3 regions of the Kutzneria sp. NPDC051319 genome follow, and region 2 is predicted to be linked to each of the others. Evidence: riboswitches for the same ligand, from Rfam matches in the RefSeq annotation. Region 2 holds a riboswitch; each other region holds the start of a gene.
What was found. A riboswitch is a leader RNA that binds a small molecule or an ion and turns the genes downstream of it on or off. The one in region 2 is predicted to bind glycine.

Region 1: linked by a shared signal. The riboswitch ahead of gcvP (aminomethyl-transferring glycine dehydrogenase) and the one ahead of gcvT (glycine cleavage system aminomethyltransferase GcvT) in region 2 are both predicted to bind glycine.
Region 3: linked by a shared signal. The riboswitch ahead of AB0M73_RS00405 (L-serine ammonia-lyase) and the one ahead of gcvT (glycine cleavage system aminomethyltransferase GcvT) in region 2 are both predicted to bind glycine.

The regions. Positions count from the first base shown of each region.
Region 1 covers NZ_JBFBAM010000039.1:79,940-85,515, reverse strand. Annotated here, with positions in the region: gene gcvP (aminomethyl-transferring glycine dehydrogenase) at 1-1,764, opposite strand, end outside; glycine riboswitch at 1,924-2,016, opposite strand; gene AB0M73_RS31020 (MerR family transcriptional regulator) at 2,093-2,659, opposite strand; gene AB0M73_RS31015 (peptidylprolyl isomerase) at 2,924-3,637, opposite strand; gene AB0M73_RS31010 (bifunctional nuclease family protein) at 3,873-4,346, opposite strand; gene AB0M73_RS31005 (MerR family transcriptional regulator) at 4,471-5,178, opposite strand; gene garA (glycogen accumulation regulator GarA) at 5,175-5,576, opposite strand, start outside.
Region 2 covers NZ_JBFBAM010000019.1:28,433-34,008, forward strand. Annotated here, with positions in the region: gene glyA (serine hydroxymethyltransferase) at 112-1,383, opposite strand; gene gcvH (glycine cleavage system protein GcvH) at 1,380-1,763, opposite strand; gene gcvT (glycine cleavage system aminomethyltransferase GcvT) at 1,775-2,875, opposite strand; glycine riboswitch at 2,997-3,091, opposite strand; gene AB0M73_RS21035 (response regulator transcription factor) at 3,168-3,791, opposite strand; gene AB0M73_RS21040 (hypothetical protein) at 4,063-4,731, shown strand; gene AB0M73_RS21045 (BTAD domain-containing putative transcriptional regulator) at 4,833-5,576, shown strand, end outside.
Region 3 covers NZ_JBFBAM010000001.1:90,610-96,185, reverse strand. Annotated here, with positions in the region: gene AB0M73_RS00415 (cold shock domain-containing protein) at 1-441, opposite strand, end outside; partial or broken gene AB0M73_RS00410 (cold shock domain-containing protein) at 472-669, opposite strand; gene AB0M73_RS00405 (L-serine ammonia-lyase) at 887-2,260, opposite strand; glycine riboswitch at 2,395-2,491, opposite strand; gene AB0M73_RS00400 (glycosyl hydrolase) at 2,557-3,729, shown strand; gene AB0M73_RS00395 (alpha-L-fucosidase) at 3,853-5,576, shown strand, end outside.

The DNA of each region.
Region 1 (5,576 bases), on a different contig from region 2:
GGCCCGGATGGCCAGCAGGCCGGCGAACTCGCCCTGGCTGCCGGCGTTGGGCTGCAGCGACACCGCGTCGTAGCCGGTGATCTCGGCCAGCCACTGCTCCAGGTCGGTCACGATGGACAGCAGACCCTCCGCGTCCTCGGCCGGCGCGAACGGGTGCAGCCCCGAGAACTCGGGCCAGGTGACGGCCTCCATCTCGGTGGTGGCGTTGAGCTTCATGGTGCACGAGCCCAGCGGGATCATGCTGCGGTCCAGCGCGACGTCCTTGTCCGACAGGGCACGCAGGTAGCGCAGCAGCGCGGTCTCGGAGCGGTGCTGATGGAACACCGGGTGGGTGAGGAACTCGCTGGTGCGGCGCAGGGCCGGCGGAATGCCGTCGGCGGTGTCCGCGTCCAGACCGTCCACATCGGACACAGTGACGCCGAATGCCTGCCACACCTGGGAAAGGTGCTCGCGGGTGGTGGTCTCGTCGCAGGCGATGCCGACGTGGTTCTCGTCGACCAGGCGCAGGTTCACGCCCAGCTCGCGGGCCTTGGCCACCACCTCGGCCGCGGTGCCGGGGACCTCGGCCAGCACGGTGTCGAACAGCTCGCCGTGCACGACGCCGACGCCGCCCTCGCACAGGCCGGCGGCCAGCACGGTGGCCATCCGGTGCGCGCGGGTGGCGATCGAGCGCAGGCCGTCGGGGCCGTGGTAGACGGCGTACATCGAGGCGATCACCGCGAGCAGGACCTGCGCGGTGCAGATGTTGCTGGTGGCCTTCTCGCGGCGGATGTGCTGCTCACGGGTCTGCAGCGCCAGCCGGTAGGCGCGGTTGCCGTCGGCGTCCTCGCTCACGCCGACCAGGCGGCCCGGCAGCTGCCGCTCGAAGCCCTTGCGGACGGCCATGTAGCCGGCGTGCGGGCCGCCGAAGCCCATCGGCACGCCGAACCGCTGCGTGGTGCCGACGACGACGTCCGCGCCGATCTCGCCGGGCGCGCGCAGCAGCGTGAGGGCCAGCAGGTCGGCCGCCACCACCGCGGCCGCACCGGCCGCGTGCACCTCGGCGATCACGGACTCGTGGTCGCGGATCACGCCGGAGGCGCCCGGGTAGGACAGCAGCACGCCGAAGAAGTCGCCGCCGAGGCCGAGGCCCTCGATGCCCTGGGACAGGTCGGCCACGACGATCTCGATGCCCAGCGGCTCGGCCCGCGTCTCGATCACGGCGATGGTCTGCGGCAGCGTGTCCGCGTCGACCACGAACTTGGTCGACCTGGACTTGCCGGCCCGGCGGACCAGCGTCATCGCCTCGGCGGCCGCGGTCGACTCGTCCAGCATCGACGCGTTGGCCACCGGCAGCCCGGTCAGGTCGCCGACCATGGTCTGGAAGTTGAGCAGGGCCTCCAGGCGGCCCTGGGAGATCTCCGGCTGGTACGGCGTGTAGGCGGTGTACCAGGCCGGGCTCTCCAGCACGTTGCGCAGGATGACGCCCGGGGTGACCGTGCCGTAGTAGCCCAGCCCGATCATCTGGGTCATGGGCCGGTTGCGGTCGGCCAGGGCGCGCAGCTCGGCCAGCGCCTCGACCTCGGTGGCCGGGGCGGGCAGGCTCAGCGTCAGGGCGTCGCTGCGGATGGCCGACGGCACCGCGCGCTGGGCCAGCTCCTCCAGCGAGCCGACGCCGACGACGTCCAGGATCTTGCCCAGCTCGGCGGCACGGGGACCGACGTGGCGGTCCGCGAAGGGCGTGCCGTGCTCGAGCGCGGCAAGGGGAATGCGGTCAGTCGTCATGCGTCGTGCCTCCGGGGCGTCGGGCATACGGGCGCGGGCCGTTTGCCCTCCCCCTCTGTCCCCGCCCGTGACGGGCACCTGAGAGCTTCACCCGCGCACGCGCGGGCTTGCACCGTCGGCGGGACGCGAGGAGGCCCCGCGTCCTCTTTCCAGAGGCGTCTGTCCCGTGCGGTCCTGGGTGCCTGAGAGGTTCCGGGGAGGATTTGCTCCTTCGGCGCCGGACCGGGGTCCGGGCTCTCCCGCACGGGATGTGCGACTACAGGCGCGAGTTTACCCCGGCCGGGCTACGGACCCCAGCCTTGACCACCGCGTGTCATCTCGATCACGTTCAGCCGGTGCGGCGGGCCTGCCGGCGCTGGGTGAGCTCGTCGCCGCCCTGCGGCTCCAGCTCCAGGCCGTCCGCGCGCTCCGCCTGGAACTCGTGGATGGTGCCGCTGATCTCCCGCATGGCCCCGCTGACGGCGATGCCGAACACGCCCTGGCCGCCCTGGAGCAGGTCGACGACCTCTTCCGGCGAGGTGCACTCGTACACGGTTGTGCCGTCGCTGAACAGCGTGATCCGGGCCAGGTCGGCCACCCCGCGCCGGCGGAGGTGCTCCACCGCCACCCTGATGTTGTGCAGCGAGACGCCGGTGTCCAGCAGGCGCTTGACCACCTTGAGGACCAGCAGGTCCTTGAACGAGTACAGGCGCTGGCTGCCCGAGCCCTGCGCGCTGCGGATCGACGGCGCGACCAGCTCGGTGCGGGCCCAGTAGTCCAGCTGCCGGTAGGTGATGCCGGCGATCTGGCACGCGGCGGGTCCCCGGTAGCCGACGAGCTCGTCGGGCGCCGAAGCGTCCGGGAACAGGGCACCCTGTTCGCCGGCGCCGGACCCGGCGGGCGCACCCTCCACCACGACAGCCTCCCCTCGACCGGCCTGACGACCGGCGACCGGAACCGACGGTCCTCCGTCCGGGGAACCGTCGGTCACAAGGTCGCAACGATGGGGGTTCACACCGTCACGACCGACTCCCCTCTGACGGTAAGTCCGCCCATGGGACGGGTCAACGCGACGCGCGGGTACGCGAAACCGTCATGTGGAGGCGGTCGTCACGGTGACGACTGCGTGTCACTGAACCGAGGACAGCATTGACGGTAAGTGTCTGACGGCGCAAAGAGCCTATCGACCAGCGACCTGCACATGCAGGATGTCGACCGGCAGATTCGGGAAGCCGTCGCCGGTGTTGTTCTGGTCGTCCTCGCCGCCGGCGGCGATCTTGCGCAGCACGTCCTGGCCGCCCGTGACCCGCCCGAACGGGGTGTAGTTCGGCGACAGCTTCGTGTCCTCGGTGCAGAAGAAGAACTGGGAGCCGTTGGTGCTCGGGCCCGCGTTGGCCATCGCCACCGTGCCGGCCGGGTAGGTGGCGCCGGTCAGGTTCTCGTCCGGGAACGAGTAGCCCGGGCCGCCGCTGCCGGTGCCGGTGGGGTCGCCGCACTGGAGCACGAAGATCCGCTGGGTGACCAGGCGGTGACAGTGCGTGAGATCGTAGTAGTGGTGTTCGCTGAGGAAGCGGAACGAGTTGGTCGTGCACGGCGCCTTGTCCGTGAGCGCCTGGAAGGTGATCAGGCCCTGGTCGGTGATCAGGTGGGCGGTGTACGGCTTGGCCGCCTGGGCCGGGTCGAAGGTCGGCAGGCCCTTGAATCTGTCGGCCGGCACCGCCTTCGTGTACACACAAGCCGGATTGTCGGCGGCGGCCTTGGCCGTCGACGCAGCCTTGGGCTTGGCCGGCACATCGAGCGTGTTGACGGAGGGCGCGGCGCTGGCCGAGACCATCCCGGACAGGCACAGGACGGCGGCGGACGCGGCAATCGCGAAGACCCGACTGGAGATCATCCCCGACACCCTAGAGGCTGGCCCGTGACCCCGCCGCCTACGAAAGTCGGTTCCCCACCCCAATGCAGGGAAGGACGCCTTACCCGCGTTGAACGAGGGTAAGGCGTCCTTCCCTGCATGAAGTCATGTCGCGCCGCGACGGCGCCGGCAACAGCGCGAGGAGGCACCGGATCAGAGCGGCCGAGCCCCGCGCGGAACGCGCGGCAATGTCACTGTTCCGCTCCGCGACTGTGCCCTACTGTTCCGCTCCGCGGAAGTCCTCGGGCGACACCGAGTCCAGGAACTCGCGGAACTTCTCGACCTCGTCCTCCTGCTCGTCCGGGATGACGAGGCCGGCCTCGGCCAGCACGGATTCCTCGGCGTGGATGGGCACACCCGCGCGCAGCGCGAGGGCGACCGAGTCGCTCGGGCGGGCGGACACCTTGATGCCGCCGTCGAACACGAGCTCGGCGAAATAGGTGCCTTCCTGCAGGTCGGTGATGCGGACCTGGGTCAGCTCCCGGCCGAGGGCGGCGATCACCTCTTTGAGCAGGTCATGGGTCAGCGGCCGGGCCGGCCGCACACCCTGCTGCTCGATGGCGATGGCCGTCGCTTCCGCGTTCCCGATCCAGATCGGCAGATAGCGGTCACCATCGGTTTCACGCAGCAACAGGATCGGGCTGTTCGCGGGCAGCTCGACCCGAACTCCGACGACGCGCATCTCGCTCATCGGGTATCGCCTCCCTCAGCGGGCTGAACCTCGGCGTCCCCGCACGTACGAGGATCCCCCACGGACTCCTACAACGCTACCCGCCATGCGGGCACGACGCTTGCGGGCGGGCGCGTTGTCAAGATCACCCGCCGGCCATGCCGCGCAGTTCGGTCTTGACCAGAAGTGTATGGAGCGCAACCGAGAGCGACGCCAGTTCCCGGACGATCTCGTCGGCCCGCTCCCGCGCGTCGGGATCGCGCTGCCGGTACATCGGGCCGACGATCTGGTGCAGCAGCCCCACCTCGCGGTCGGCCGACACCTTGAAGGCGCGCAGGTGGCGGGGTTCGATGCCGAATTCCCCCATGGCCACCACGATCCGCGCGACCAGCATCGAGTCCTGGTCGTAGAAGCCGGCCGCGCCGGACCGGACCAGGCCGTAGTTCTCCAACTCGGTCAGCAGCCGCTGATCGATGCCGGTCTCGGCGAAGAGTTCCTCACGGGTCATCCGCACCTCGTGGCCGGCGGCGAAGTCCTCAGGCGTGGGTAAGCGATCGACCCCGACCAGGGCGCGAGCCGGCTGGTCGGGGTCGGACGCCGCGTCGAGCTGTTCCTTGATCACCTTGAGCGGCAGGTAGTGATCGCGCTGGGCGGCCAGCACATAGCGGAGCCGGTCCACGTCGGCCTGGGTGAACTGCCGATAGCCCGACGGCGTGCGCGCCGGGCGCAGCAGGCCCTCCGACTCGAGGAACCGAATCTTGGAGATGGTCACGTCCGGGAACTCGGGGCGCAGCTGCGCCAGCACCGTCCCGATGCTCAGACCCTCGCGCTGTGGCCGCCCGGCCGACGTCACTGGCCCCCCTGGCCCCCGGATCCCGGGCCGGTGAGGAACACCAGGCGGAACTTGCCGATCTGCACCTCGTCGCCGTTGGCCAGCACGGCCTGGTCGACCGGCTCGCGATTGACGTAGGTGCCGTTCAGGCTGCCGACGTCGATCACCACGAACTCGCCGCCCTCACGCCGGAACTCGGCGTGCCGGCGGGAGACGGTGACGTCGTCGAGGAAGATGTCGCTGTCGGGGTGCCGACCCGCGCTCGTGGTGTCCTGGTCGAGCAGGAAGCGCGAACCGGCGTTGGGGCCGCGCTTGACCACCAGCAGGGCGGACCCGGCCGGCAGTGCGTCGACGCCGGCGACCGCCGGCTCCTGGACAGGGGCCCCGACGCCCTCGGCGTCGGTGAGGAAGTCCGCCCG
Region 2 (5,576 bases):
CCGTTGGCGGGTCAGGAAAAGGTGAAAGAGATTCGTACCAGTGGGAATGGCGAAGGGGGCTTTTCTCCACGCTGTGGAGAAAAGCCCCCTTCACAGGAAACTCTGAGACAGTCAGGCGGGGATGGTGGGGTACAACGGGAAGCGCTCGGTCAACGCCACCACCCGGGCCCGCAGCGCCGCCGCGTCGAAGTCCGGCGTGAGCGCCCGCGCGACGATGTCGGCCACCTCCCGGAAGGCCTCGTCGTCAAATCCGCGCGCGGCCAGCGCCGGGGTCCCGATCCGCAGACCCGATGTCACCATCGGCGGCCGCGGGTCGAACGGCACCGCGTTGCGGTTGACCGTGATCCCGATGTCGTGCAGGCGGTCCTCGGCCTGCTGCCCGTCCAGTTCGGACTTGCGCAGATCGACCAGCACCAGGTGCACCTGCGTGCCGCCGGTGAGCACGGTCGCGCCCGCCGCCACCACATCGTCACCGAGCAACCGCTCGGCCAGGATGCGAGCGCCGGTCAGGGTGCGCAGCTGCCGCTCCCGGAACGACTCGGACGCCGCCACCTTGAACGCGACCGCTTTCGCGGCGATCACGTGCTCAAGCGGACCGCCCTGCTGGCCGGGAAACACCGCTGAATTGATCTTCTTGGCCAGCGCCTGCTCGCAGAAGATCACGCCGCCGCGCGGGCCGCCCAGCGTCTTGTGCGTGGTCGTGGTGACCACGTGCGCGTGCGGCACGGGGCTCGGGTGCAGTCCGGCGGCCACCAGCCCGGCGAAGTGCGCCATGTCCACCATCAGGTACGCGCCCACGGAGTCGGCGATCCGCCGGAACTCGGCGAAGTCCAGCTGCCGCGGGTACGCCGACCAGCCGGCGATGATCAGCTTGGGGCGGTGCTCCTGCGCCAGGCGCTCCACCTCGGCCATGTCCACGTGGTAGTCGGACTCGCTCACGTGATAGGCCACGACGTTGTACAGCTTGCCGGAGAAGTTCAGCCGCATGCCGTGCGTCAGGTGCCCGCCGTGGGCCAGGTCCAGGCCCAGGATGGTGTCGCCCGGGCTCAGCAGCGCCATCATGGCCGCCGCGTTGGCCTGCGCGCCCGAGTGCGGCTGCACGTTGGCGTGCTCGGCCCCGAACAGCGCCTTCACGCGGTCGATGGCCAGCTGCTCGATGACGTCCACGTGCTCGCAGCCGCCGTAGTAGCGCCGGCCCGGGTAGCCCTCGGCGTACTTGTTGGTCAGCACGGAGCCCTGCGCCTCCAGCACCGCCAGCGGCGCGAAGTTCTCGGAGGCGATCATCTCCAGCGTGCCGCGCTGCCGGCCCAGCTCCGCGTCGACCGCCGCCGCGACCTCCGGGTCGAGCTCGTGCAGCGACGCCGTCAGCTCGACCGGCGTCACTCGCCCTCCTTGATCAGGGCGGCGTAGGCATCGGAGTCCAACAGGTCGTCGGGGTCGCCGTCGACGCGCACGGAGAACAGCCAGCCGTCGCCGTACGGGTCCGAGTTGACGGTCTCCGGGCTTTCCTTGACCGCGTCGTTGACCGCCACGACCTCGCCGCTGACCGGCGAGAACAGGTCACTGACCGACTTGGTGGACTCCAGCTCGCCGCACGGCTCGCCCGCCGTCACGGCGTCACCCTCGTTGGGCAGCTCCGCGTAGACGATGTCGCCGAGCTGCTCGGCGGCGTACTCGGTGATGCCGATGCGGGCGACGCCGTCGGAGACCGCCACCCACTCGTGCTCGGCGCTGTACCTAAGGTGGTCGGGGATGGTGCTCATGTCGAAGCCTTTCAGGATGAACGACGGTAGAAGGGCAGCTCGACGACGTCGACCGGGGTGATCGTGCCCCGGATGTCGACGGCGAGCGCGGAACCGGGAACGGCCCGGTCGGCGTCGACGTAGGCCATCGCGATCGCGTGGCCCAGCGTCGGCGACGGCGCGCCGCTGGTGACCTCGCCGATCCTCGCACCGTCGGCCGGATCCACCACCGGGTACCCATGCCTCGGCCCGCGCCGGCCGTCGGTGACCAGGCCGACCAGCTTGCGGGCCGGCGTCTCGGCCGAGGCCTTGGCCAGCGCGGCGCGGCCGACGAAGTCGCTGGGCTTGTCCAGCTTCACCACGCGGCCGAGGCCCGCGGCGTACGGCGTGAGTTCGGTGGTCAGCTCGTTGCCGTAGAGCGGCATGCCGGCCTCCAGACGCAGCGTGTCGCGGCACGACAGTCCACACGGGAGGATCTCGCCCGAGTCGGCGACCGCCTTCCACACGGCCTCGGCGTCCGCCGGCGCCACGAACAGCTCGAAGCCGTCCTCGCCGGTGTAGCCGGTGCGGGCCAGCAGCGCGGGCCGGTCGGCGACGGTGGTGGGGTAGGAGGCGTAGTACTTCACGGTCGACAGGTCGGTCGGCGTGAGCGGGGCCAGCAGCGACACCGCGCGCGGGCCCTGCACGGCGATCAGCGCGTACTCGGTGGAGGCGTCGCGGACCTCTGTCTCGAAGTCCTCGGCCCGGTCGAGCAGCTCGCCGGCCACCAGGGCGGCGTTGCTGGCGTTGGCGACGACCATGTAGTCCTGCTCGCCGGTGCGGTAGACGATCAGGTCGTCCAGGATGCCGCCGTCGTCGCCGCAGATCATGGTGTACCGGGCGCGGCCGACGCCGATCGCGGAGGCGTTGCCGACCAGGGCGTAGTCGAGGGCCTGGCCCGCCTGCGGGCCGGAGAGCACGATCTCGCCCATGTGCGTGAGATCGAAGAGGCCGGCGCCGGTGCGCACGGCATTGTGCTCGGCGACGTCACCGGTGTAGCGCAGGGGCATCTGCCAGCCCGCGAAATCGGTGAACTTGGCGCCGAGGCGCTCGTGCACGTCGTGCAGCGGCGTGCGGCGTGGATCGGTGCCCATCAGGAGACCCCTCGTGTGGTGGAGTGAGCCTCCCCCTCTGTCATGGGCCTGAGAGTTTCACCGGCGAACCGGCTTTCCCCTTGGGCGAGGCGCGATGGGCACGCCTGCTTTTCAGAGTCGCCTGTCCCGAGCGGTAGGGGTGCCTGAGAGATTCCGGGGAGGATTTGCTCCTTCGGCGCCTGCCCGACCTCGACAGGACTCTCCCGCTCGGTGTGAGCAGCGAAGATGTACTTGTGCCGGCCACCGTATTTGGAGGTGGCCGGCACGGTCAAGATTCAAGCGTCGTACCCCTTCAGATCACACCCGAGCGCATGGCGTACGCGACGGCGTGCGGACGGTTGCGCAGGCCGAGACGGTTCATCACGGCGTAGACGACGTTCTTCACGGTGCGCTCCGAGTAGGAGAGCTTGGTGGCGATCTGGGCGGTGTCCCAGCCCTCGGCCATCAGCCGCAGCACGTCGATCTCCCGCGGGGCGAGCCCGGAGGCGGTGAGGCCGTTGGGCCGCAGCACCTCCTTGTGCAGGCGCTCCACCTGCGCGAGCAGCGAGCCGAGCAGCGTGGGAGGCATGTCCCCCATGCCCCGCTTGGCCGCCAGCACCGCGTGCACGAGACGCTCGCCGCTGGCCGCCGCCTTCGGCAGCACCGCGACCACGCCGCACTCCACGGCCGCCAGCAGGTCGGCGTCGTGGAACCGGTCGGTGACGAGCACGATCTTCACGGGCGTGGACTCGGCGGTCCGCCGCAGCAACCCCATCACATCGGCGTTGACCGCGTCGGCGCACACCACGAACACCTGAGCCTCGGACAGTCTGCGCTCCGGCACAACCTGGAGCTCGGCCCGCGCCCGCAGGCAGCTGATCGCGCCGGCCAGGGTGATCGGATCGCCCGCGTGGACGGCTACCCACACTCTGTCCATGGTGTGTCCTCCTCGCTGTGTACCCCCAGGAACACACTGTGCAACGACCTTCTTCAGAGGATCTTCACGCCGCCTCCATGTCGTAGAGAAAGTCCTGACCAGCGGTTTTGGCGAAGTCCACTCGATCGGGCGATCGCGACAAGGTAAAAACGGGCACCGGAACGTCGTGTTCGGGCACACTCTCGGGCCGATGGCCTGGGAAGTTCCTGGTTGACCTGGGATCGTCTCCAGTAGGCTGACCGCAGTCCCCCGCGCGAGCAGGAGGAGCCTGTTGGTCGTCGAGGATGCCGCCGCCACGCTGTCCCGGACCACCGCCGAACGGGCGCGATTGCCCGAACTCGCCGAGGTTCTCGCCGCCTGCGCCGGCCATCTCACCGATGAACTGCTCACCGCCGCCCGGTTCTGGCTGGCCGAGGGCCGCTGTCTGGACGTGGCCCGAGCAGTCGCCTTCGCCGTTGTCCATCTACACGTTCCGGTGACGGCGCACCATCACCGGACCTTGGTCGACGCCTTGGTGACGGGCGGTCATGATCCTGTCGCAGTCCGTGGCGTGGAGCCGGCCCGGTGGCCGGCCGCGCTGCCCTTCACGTTCGTGGACGGCGGCTGGTCCGGCGACGACCGCATGGACGAGGCCGCCGTCGCCGCCGTGGCCGACTATCCCGGCGGGCACGGCGTCTGGCGGGCGTGGCGGATGCCGCTCGACGGCTCGCCGTGGCCGGCGCCCAAGCGCGTCTATCTCATCCAGGCCGGCGAGCAGGTCGACGTGGTCGCGCTGACCGCCCGGACCCAGCAGTCGCTGGCCGCCGCCGGCGAGCCCGCGCCTCAGGTCGAGGCCTACACGGTCGGGTCGCGGCTGGCCGCATATCAGCTGACGGTGCGGCGCAACGGCACGCTGCTGTGGACCTGTCAGTCGCCAAATGTGGACCAAATCACACCTTGACGCGCTGCGTCTGTTCCTTCTCGCGCGTGTACCAGGAAGAATGACGGCGGGGGTACGACCCCGGTCGGACAACCGCCTGGCCGGGCTGGGGAGGAAGCTGGATGTCCGACAACGATGTCCTTGGTTCTGCCCTCCGGGTCGCCCTCCTGGGCCCGGTGCGGGGCTGGGCCGGGGATCGCGAGTTGGAGTTGGGCGCGCCGATGCAGCGCGCGCTGTTCGGCCTGCTCGCACTCAGCCCGAACCGGATGGTCGGTCGGTCGGAGCTCATCACCGCGCTGTGGGGCGAGGCCGCCCCGGCCAGCGCCGAGGGCAGCGTGCACACCTACGTGGCCGGTCTGCGCCGCGCCCTGGAGCCGAACCGGACGCATCGGGCGCCGTCCACGGTGCTCGTCAACGCCGGCCCCGGTTATCTGCTGCGGATGGAACCCGACAATCTCGATGTCACCGCCCTCAACGGACAGCGTGAGCGGGCTCGGCTGCTGCGCGGCGAAGGACATCCCGAACAGGCCGCGGCCGAGCTGGACTCGGCACTGGCGCTGTTCCGCGGCACCCCGTTCGACGGCCTGTCCTGTCCTTACGTGGAGCAGGAACGGCCGCGGCTGAACGAGCTGCGGCTGCTGGTGATCGAGGAGCGGGCCAGCCTGATGCTGGACCTCGGCCGGCACAACGACCTCGCCGCCGAGCTGCCCGCCCTGGTCCGCGAGCATCCGCTGTGGGAGCGGTTGCGTGGACTGCTCATGATCACCCTCTACCGCTGCGGCCGGCAGGCCGACGCGCTGGAGGCGTACCAGGACGCCCGCCGGGTGCTGGCCGAGGAGCTGGCCATCGAGCCGTCGCCCGAGCTG
Region 3 (5,576 bases), on a different contig from region 2:
CCGGACCAGGTGCACGTCGCGGGCCTGCGGGCCCTTGTCTCCACTAGCCACCTCGTAGGCGACGCGGTCGCCCTCCGCGAGCCACGTCAGCCCCTCCGCCAGGGCCCGGGCGTGAACGAAGACGTCCTCGGCGCCGGAGTCGGGGTTGATGAAGCCGAAGCCCTTGTCCTCGTCGTACCAGGCCACCGTGCCGTCGGCACCGTCCGCGATGCCAGCCGCGGCGGGTGAGCCGGCCCCTGCTCCCAGCGGGATCACGTGCGCGGCCTGCGGGCCGCGCTCGCCTTCGACGATCAGGAAGGCCACCCGCTGCCCCTCGGTGACCACGCCGCCGGTCACGATGGCGGAGCTGTGCACGAAGATGTCGGCGCCGCCGCCGTCCGGCGACGCGAAGCCGTACCCCTTGCCCGGCTCGTACCAGTTGACGGTGCCGAGCTGGCCCACGGCGCTGCCGGTGGCCGCATCGGCGGTGACGCGAACGCGCAGCGCCTGGGGCCCGCGGTCGTTCTCGCCGACCTCGAACACGACGGCCTGACCCTCGCGGAGCACTTTCGCGCCGCCGTCCCCGACGATCTCGGAGGCGTGCACGAACACGTCCGGCGAGCCGTCCTCGGGCGCGAGGAAGCCGAAACCCCGTTCGGCGTCGAACCAACGAACGGTCCCCTGCGGCATCAAAGGCTCCAGGTTGAGAGGGCGGGCACTGGCCCCCATTCTCTCTGACAGACCTCCGGTCCGTCGGGCCGGGCCCACAGGCGGGCGGTGCGGAGCCAGGGGCGGGCCGTTGGTTCACCTAGCGACACGCCGAGTTTTGAGACCAGGTCTCAGACCGTCCGGCGTGTTCAGGTCGACCACGCCTTCGACGGTAGCGCCTCCTGGCAATCCAGGCCGGTCAGCACTCGATGACGTTGACCGCCAGGCCACCGCGGGCGGTTTCCTTGTACTTGTCCTTCATGTCACGGCCGGTCTCGCGCATGGTCTTGATGACCTTGTCGAGGGAGACGAAGTGGGCGCCGTCGCCGCGCAGGGCCATGCGGGCGGCGGTGATGGCCTTGATGGAGGCCAGGGCGTTGCGCTCGATGCAGGGGATCTGGACGAGGCCGCCGATGGGGTCGCAGGTGAGGCCGAGGTTGTGCTCCATGGCGATCTCGGCGGCGTTCTCGACCTGCTCGGGGGTGCCGCCGAGCACCTCGGCGAGGCCGGCGGCGGCCATGGAGCAGGCGGAGCCGACCTCGCCCTGGCAGCCGACCTCGGCGCCGGAGATGGAGGCGTTCTCCTTGAACAGGACGCCGATGGCGCCGGCGGTCAACAAGAACCGCACCACACCGTCGTCGGAGGCGCCGGGGACGAAGCGGGAGTAGTAGTGCAGGACGGCGGGGACGATGCCGGCGGCGCCGTTGGTGGGGGCGGTGACGACACGGCCACCGGCGGCGTTCTCCTCGTTGACGGCGAGGGCGAACAGGGTGACCCAGTCCATCACCCGCAACGGATCGGTGGCGAAGTGCTCGGCGGCGAGGGTGCGGCGGAGGTCGGCGGCCCGGCGGCGGACCTTGAGGCCGCCGGGGAGGGTGCCCTCGACGGTGCAGCCCCGCTCGACGCACTCCTGCATGACGTGCCAGATGTGCAGCAGACCGGAGCGGATGTCGGCCTCGGGACGCCAGGACAACTCGTTGGCGAGCATGACATCGCTGATGGAGACGCCGGATTCCCGTGTGCGGGCAAGGAGTTCGTCGCCGCTCAGAAACGGGTGGGGCAGCGGGGTGGAGTCCTGCTTGATGCGGTCGGTGCCGGTGGCGGTCTCGTCGACGATGAAGCCGCCGCCGACGGAGTAGTAGACGGCGGAGTCGAGCGAAGAGCCCTCGGCGTCGAAAGCGGCGAAGCTCATCCCGTTGGGGTGCAAGGGAAGCTGCTTACGGCGGTGCATGATGAGGTCGGTGTCCTCGACGAAGTCGATCTCACGGGAGCCGCCGAGCGCGAGGCGACCGGACGAGCGGATGAGGGCGACGCGGGAGTCGGCGTCGGTGGGGTCGCAGAGCTCGGGCTGGGAGCCTTCGAGGCCCAACATCACAGCCTTGGGGCTGCCGTGGCCATGGCCGGTGGCGCCGAGGGAGCCGAACAGCTCGACGTGCACCCGGGTGACGCGATCGAACACCTCGGCGGACCGCAGGCGGTCGACGAACATGTAGGCGGCCCGCATGGGCCCGACGGTGTGCGAGCTGGACGGGCCGATGCCCACGGAGAAGAGATCGAAAACGCTGATGGCCATGACGGACTCCAGGGCATAGGAGAAGACGGAAGCTCCCCCTCTGTCATGGGACCTGAGAGCTTCGCCGTCACGACCGCGACGGCTTGCACCGTGGGTGGGCATGCACGACCGCGCACGCTGCTTTCCAGAGTTGCCTCGCCCGGCCGGTCTGGGATGCCTGAGAGTGTGCGGGGAGGCTTGCTCCTTCGGCGCCCCGACGACACGCATCGAGGACTCTCCCGACCGGGCTGTGTGCCTTCGGCACGCGGCCTGTGTGGAATTGTTGCCCTCACTGTAAACGAACCGGGGAGCGGCTGATGAGGTTCGGCGCGAACTACACGCCAAGCAAGCACTGGTGGCACTCCTGGCTGGACTTCGAGCCGGACTCGATCCGCCGCGACCTGGACCAGCTGGCGGGCCTGGGCCTCGACCACGTGCGGGTGTTCCCGATCTGGTCGGTCTTCCAGCCGAACCGGGGCGTGGTCCGCGAGAAGGCCGTGGAGCAGCTGCTGGAGATGGTCCGCATGGGCGCGGCGGCGGGCCTGGACGTCACGGTGGACGGCATCCAGGGCCACCTGTCCAGCTTCGACTTCTACCCCTCCTGGACGCAGACCTGGCACCACCGCAACGTCTTCACCGATCCCGATGTGCTGGAGGGGCAGATTCTGCTGCTGCGCACGCTGGCGACGGCGTTGCGCGGGGAGCCGAACTTCCTGGGCATGACGCTGGGCAACGAGATGAACAACCTGGTCGAGCACAACCCGTGCACGGCGGACGAGGTGGACGTCTGGCTGGACCGGCTGCTGGCGACGGTCAACGAGGCGGACCCGGACCACCCGCACTGCCACTCGGCCTTCGACGACGCCTGGTACGTCGACGATCACCCGTTCACGCCGCTGGCCAGCGCGACCAAGGGCGCCATGACCACGGTCCACCCCTGGGTGTTCTCGCTGAACGCGGCCCGTCGTTACGGTCCGCAGTCAATGGAGATCCACCACCTCGCCGAGTACGGCACGGAGCTGGCCCGCGCCTACGGCTCGCCGGACCGGGTGATCTGGGTGCAGGAGGTGGGCGCGCCGGCCCCGCACATCCCGGTGGAACACGCGGTGGAGTACGCGGAGCACACGATTGGCAACGTCGCTACCTGCAAGAACGTCTGGGGCCTGACCTGGTGGTGCTCGCATGACGTGAACCGGAGGTTCATCGACTACCCGGAGCTGGAGTACGGCCTCGGCCTGTTCGACGCCGACGGCAATGCGAAGCCGCTGGCCAGGGCGATCGAGAAGGCTGTGCACGCAGAGTTGCCGAAGCCGGTGGAGCGGACCACGGCGCTGTTCTTCGACGGCAAGCGGAGCTCCTCGGGGCCGGGCGGCGCGTTCTTCGAGGCCTGGATGCGTCTGGCCAGGGAAGGCCACCGACCGGCGGTTGTGATGGAGACGACGCCGGAGTACCTGAGCGCCCGGGGCGTGACCGAGGTCTTGACAGTGTGACTCCAGCCACCCCAGGATCAACAGTCATCCGATGACTAACCCGCGTCAGGCCCCGGTCCGCCGCAAACACCCCCCACACATCGGATCTGTTCGTCGCCGGGCGGCCCGACGTAGGAGGGCTCGATGACGACCTTCCCCAGACGGACTGCCCTGGGACTGGCCCTGGGCGCCACCGTGTTGGCCACGATCGACGGCACGGGGACCGCCTTCGCCGCAGACAAGGCGCCGGATCCGGTCCCCGTCCCCCTGGACGGCCTGTTCGACAACGACGGCATCGACACCGCGACCACACACGACGGCAACTTCGACGGATCCGGCTACACCTTCCCGGCCGAGGGCTTACCGAGCGGACCGACCACGGTGGACGGCGTCCCGTTCACCTTCCCCACGGCAGCGGGCAAGAACAACATCGTCGCCATGGGCCAGCAGATCCCGCTGCCCAAGGGCCGCTACGTCACGGCCCTGTTCCTCACGGCGTGCTCGTACGGCGCGACCGGCGGCACGGCGACCGTCCACTATGCCGACGGCAGCACCAGCGAAGCCCAGCTCGGCGGCGCCGACTGGTACTCCGGCAGCGGCCAGATCGTCGCCCCGTTCCGCTACACGCCGGGCGGCGGCACCGACCAGAGCCCGGTCTCGATCAGCACCTCCCAGGCCTGGATCGACCCCGGCCGGGACGCGGTGGCCATCACCCTGCCGACCACCAGTCCCGCCGTCGAGGGCAAGTCCAGCCTCCACGTGTTCGCCCTGAGCCTGCAACCGGTGGTGACCGGCAAGGCGGTCACGCTGAGGAGCGCGAAGTCCACGACCAGCCTGCTCACCGACGCCGGCCCGCAGACCGTGGAGGCGACGCTGGTCAACCTGGGCACCGAGTGGATCACCCCGCAGGACCAGCTGACGATCTCCGTGGACGTCCAGGGCGGCCGCACGGTGACGCCGGCGACGGTGGCCTGGCTGGCCCCGGGCGACGAGGCGAAGGTCAGGATCGGCATCCGCAAGAACCAGCGTGTCGACGACGGCACGACGGCGACCGGGACGGTCACCGCGAAGTCCAAAAAGGACACTCTGGCCAGCGCGAACGCCCCGATCCTGCTGGGAGTGCCCGACTATCAGCCGGCGGACACGTCGCTGACGACGCACCAGGCCCCGTACTGGTTCCAGGACGCCAAGTTCGGCATCTTCATCCACTGGGGCGTCTACTCGGTGCCGGCCTGGTCTCCGCCGGGCAAGCAGTACGCGGAGTGGTACTGGGACTGGATGCAGGACCCGACCAACGCGGTCTACGACTACCACCGCCAGACCTTCGGCGAGGGCTTCAACTACGACGACTTCATCCCGCAGTTCAAGGCGGAGCACTGGAATCCGCTCGACTGGCTGAACCTGTTCGTGGAGGCGGGTGCCCGCTACTACGTGCTGACTTCCAAGCACCACGAGGGTTTCGCGCTCTGGGACTCCCAGGTCTCCGGCCGCACGGCGGCCAAGCTGGGCCCGAAACGGGATCTGGTCAAGGCCCTGTTCGACGCGTCGAGAAGGCACACTCCCCAGCTGCGCAACGGTTTGTACTTCTCCATGCCGGAGTGGTTCAACCCCGACAACCCGTGGATGGGCCACCCGCCGAGGAATCCGTACACCGGCGCGGCCGTGCCCTACACCGGGTATGCCAGCGGCCGGGACTTCGTGCTGGACTACCAGCTGCCGCAGATGCTGGAGCTGGTGCACGGCTACGACCCGGACGTGATCTGGTGCGACATCGGCGGCGTCAACGACAGCCGGCGGCTGATGGCCGAGTACTTCAACCATGCCAAGGACCGCCCGCGACCGAAGGACGTTACGATCAACGACCGGTC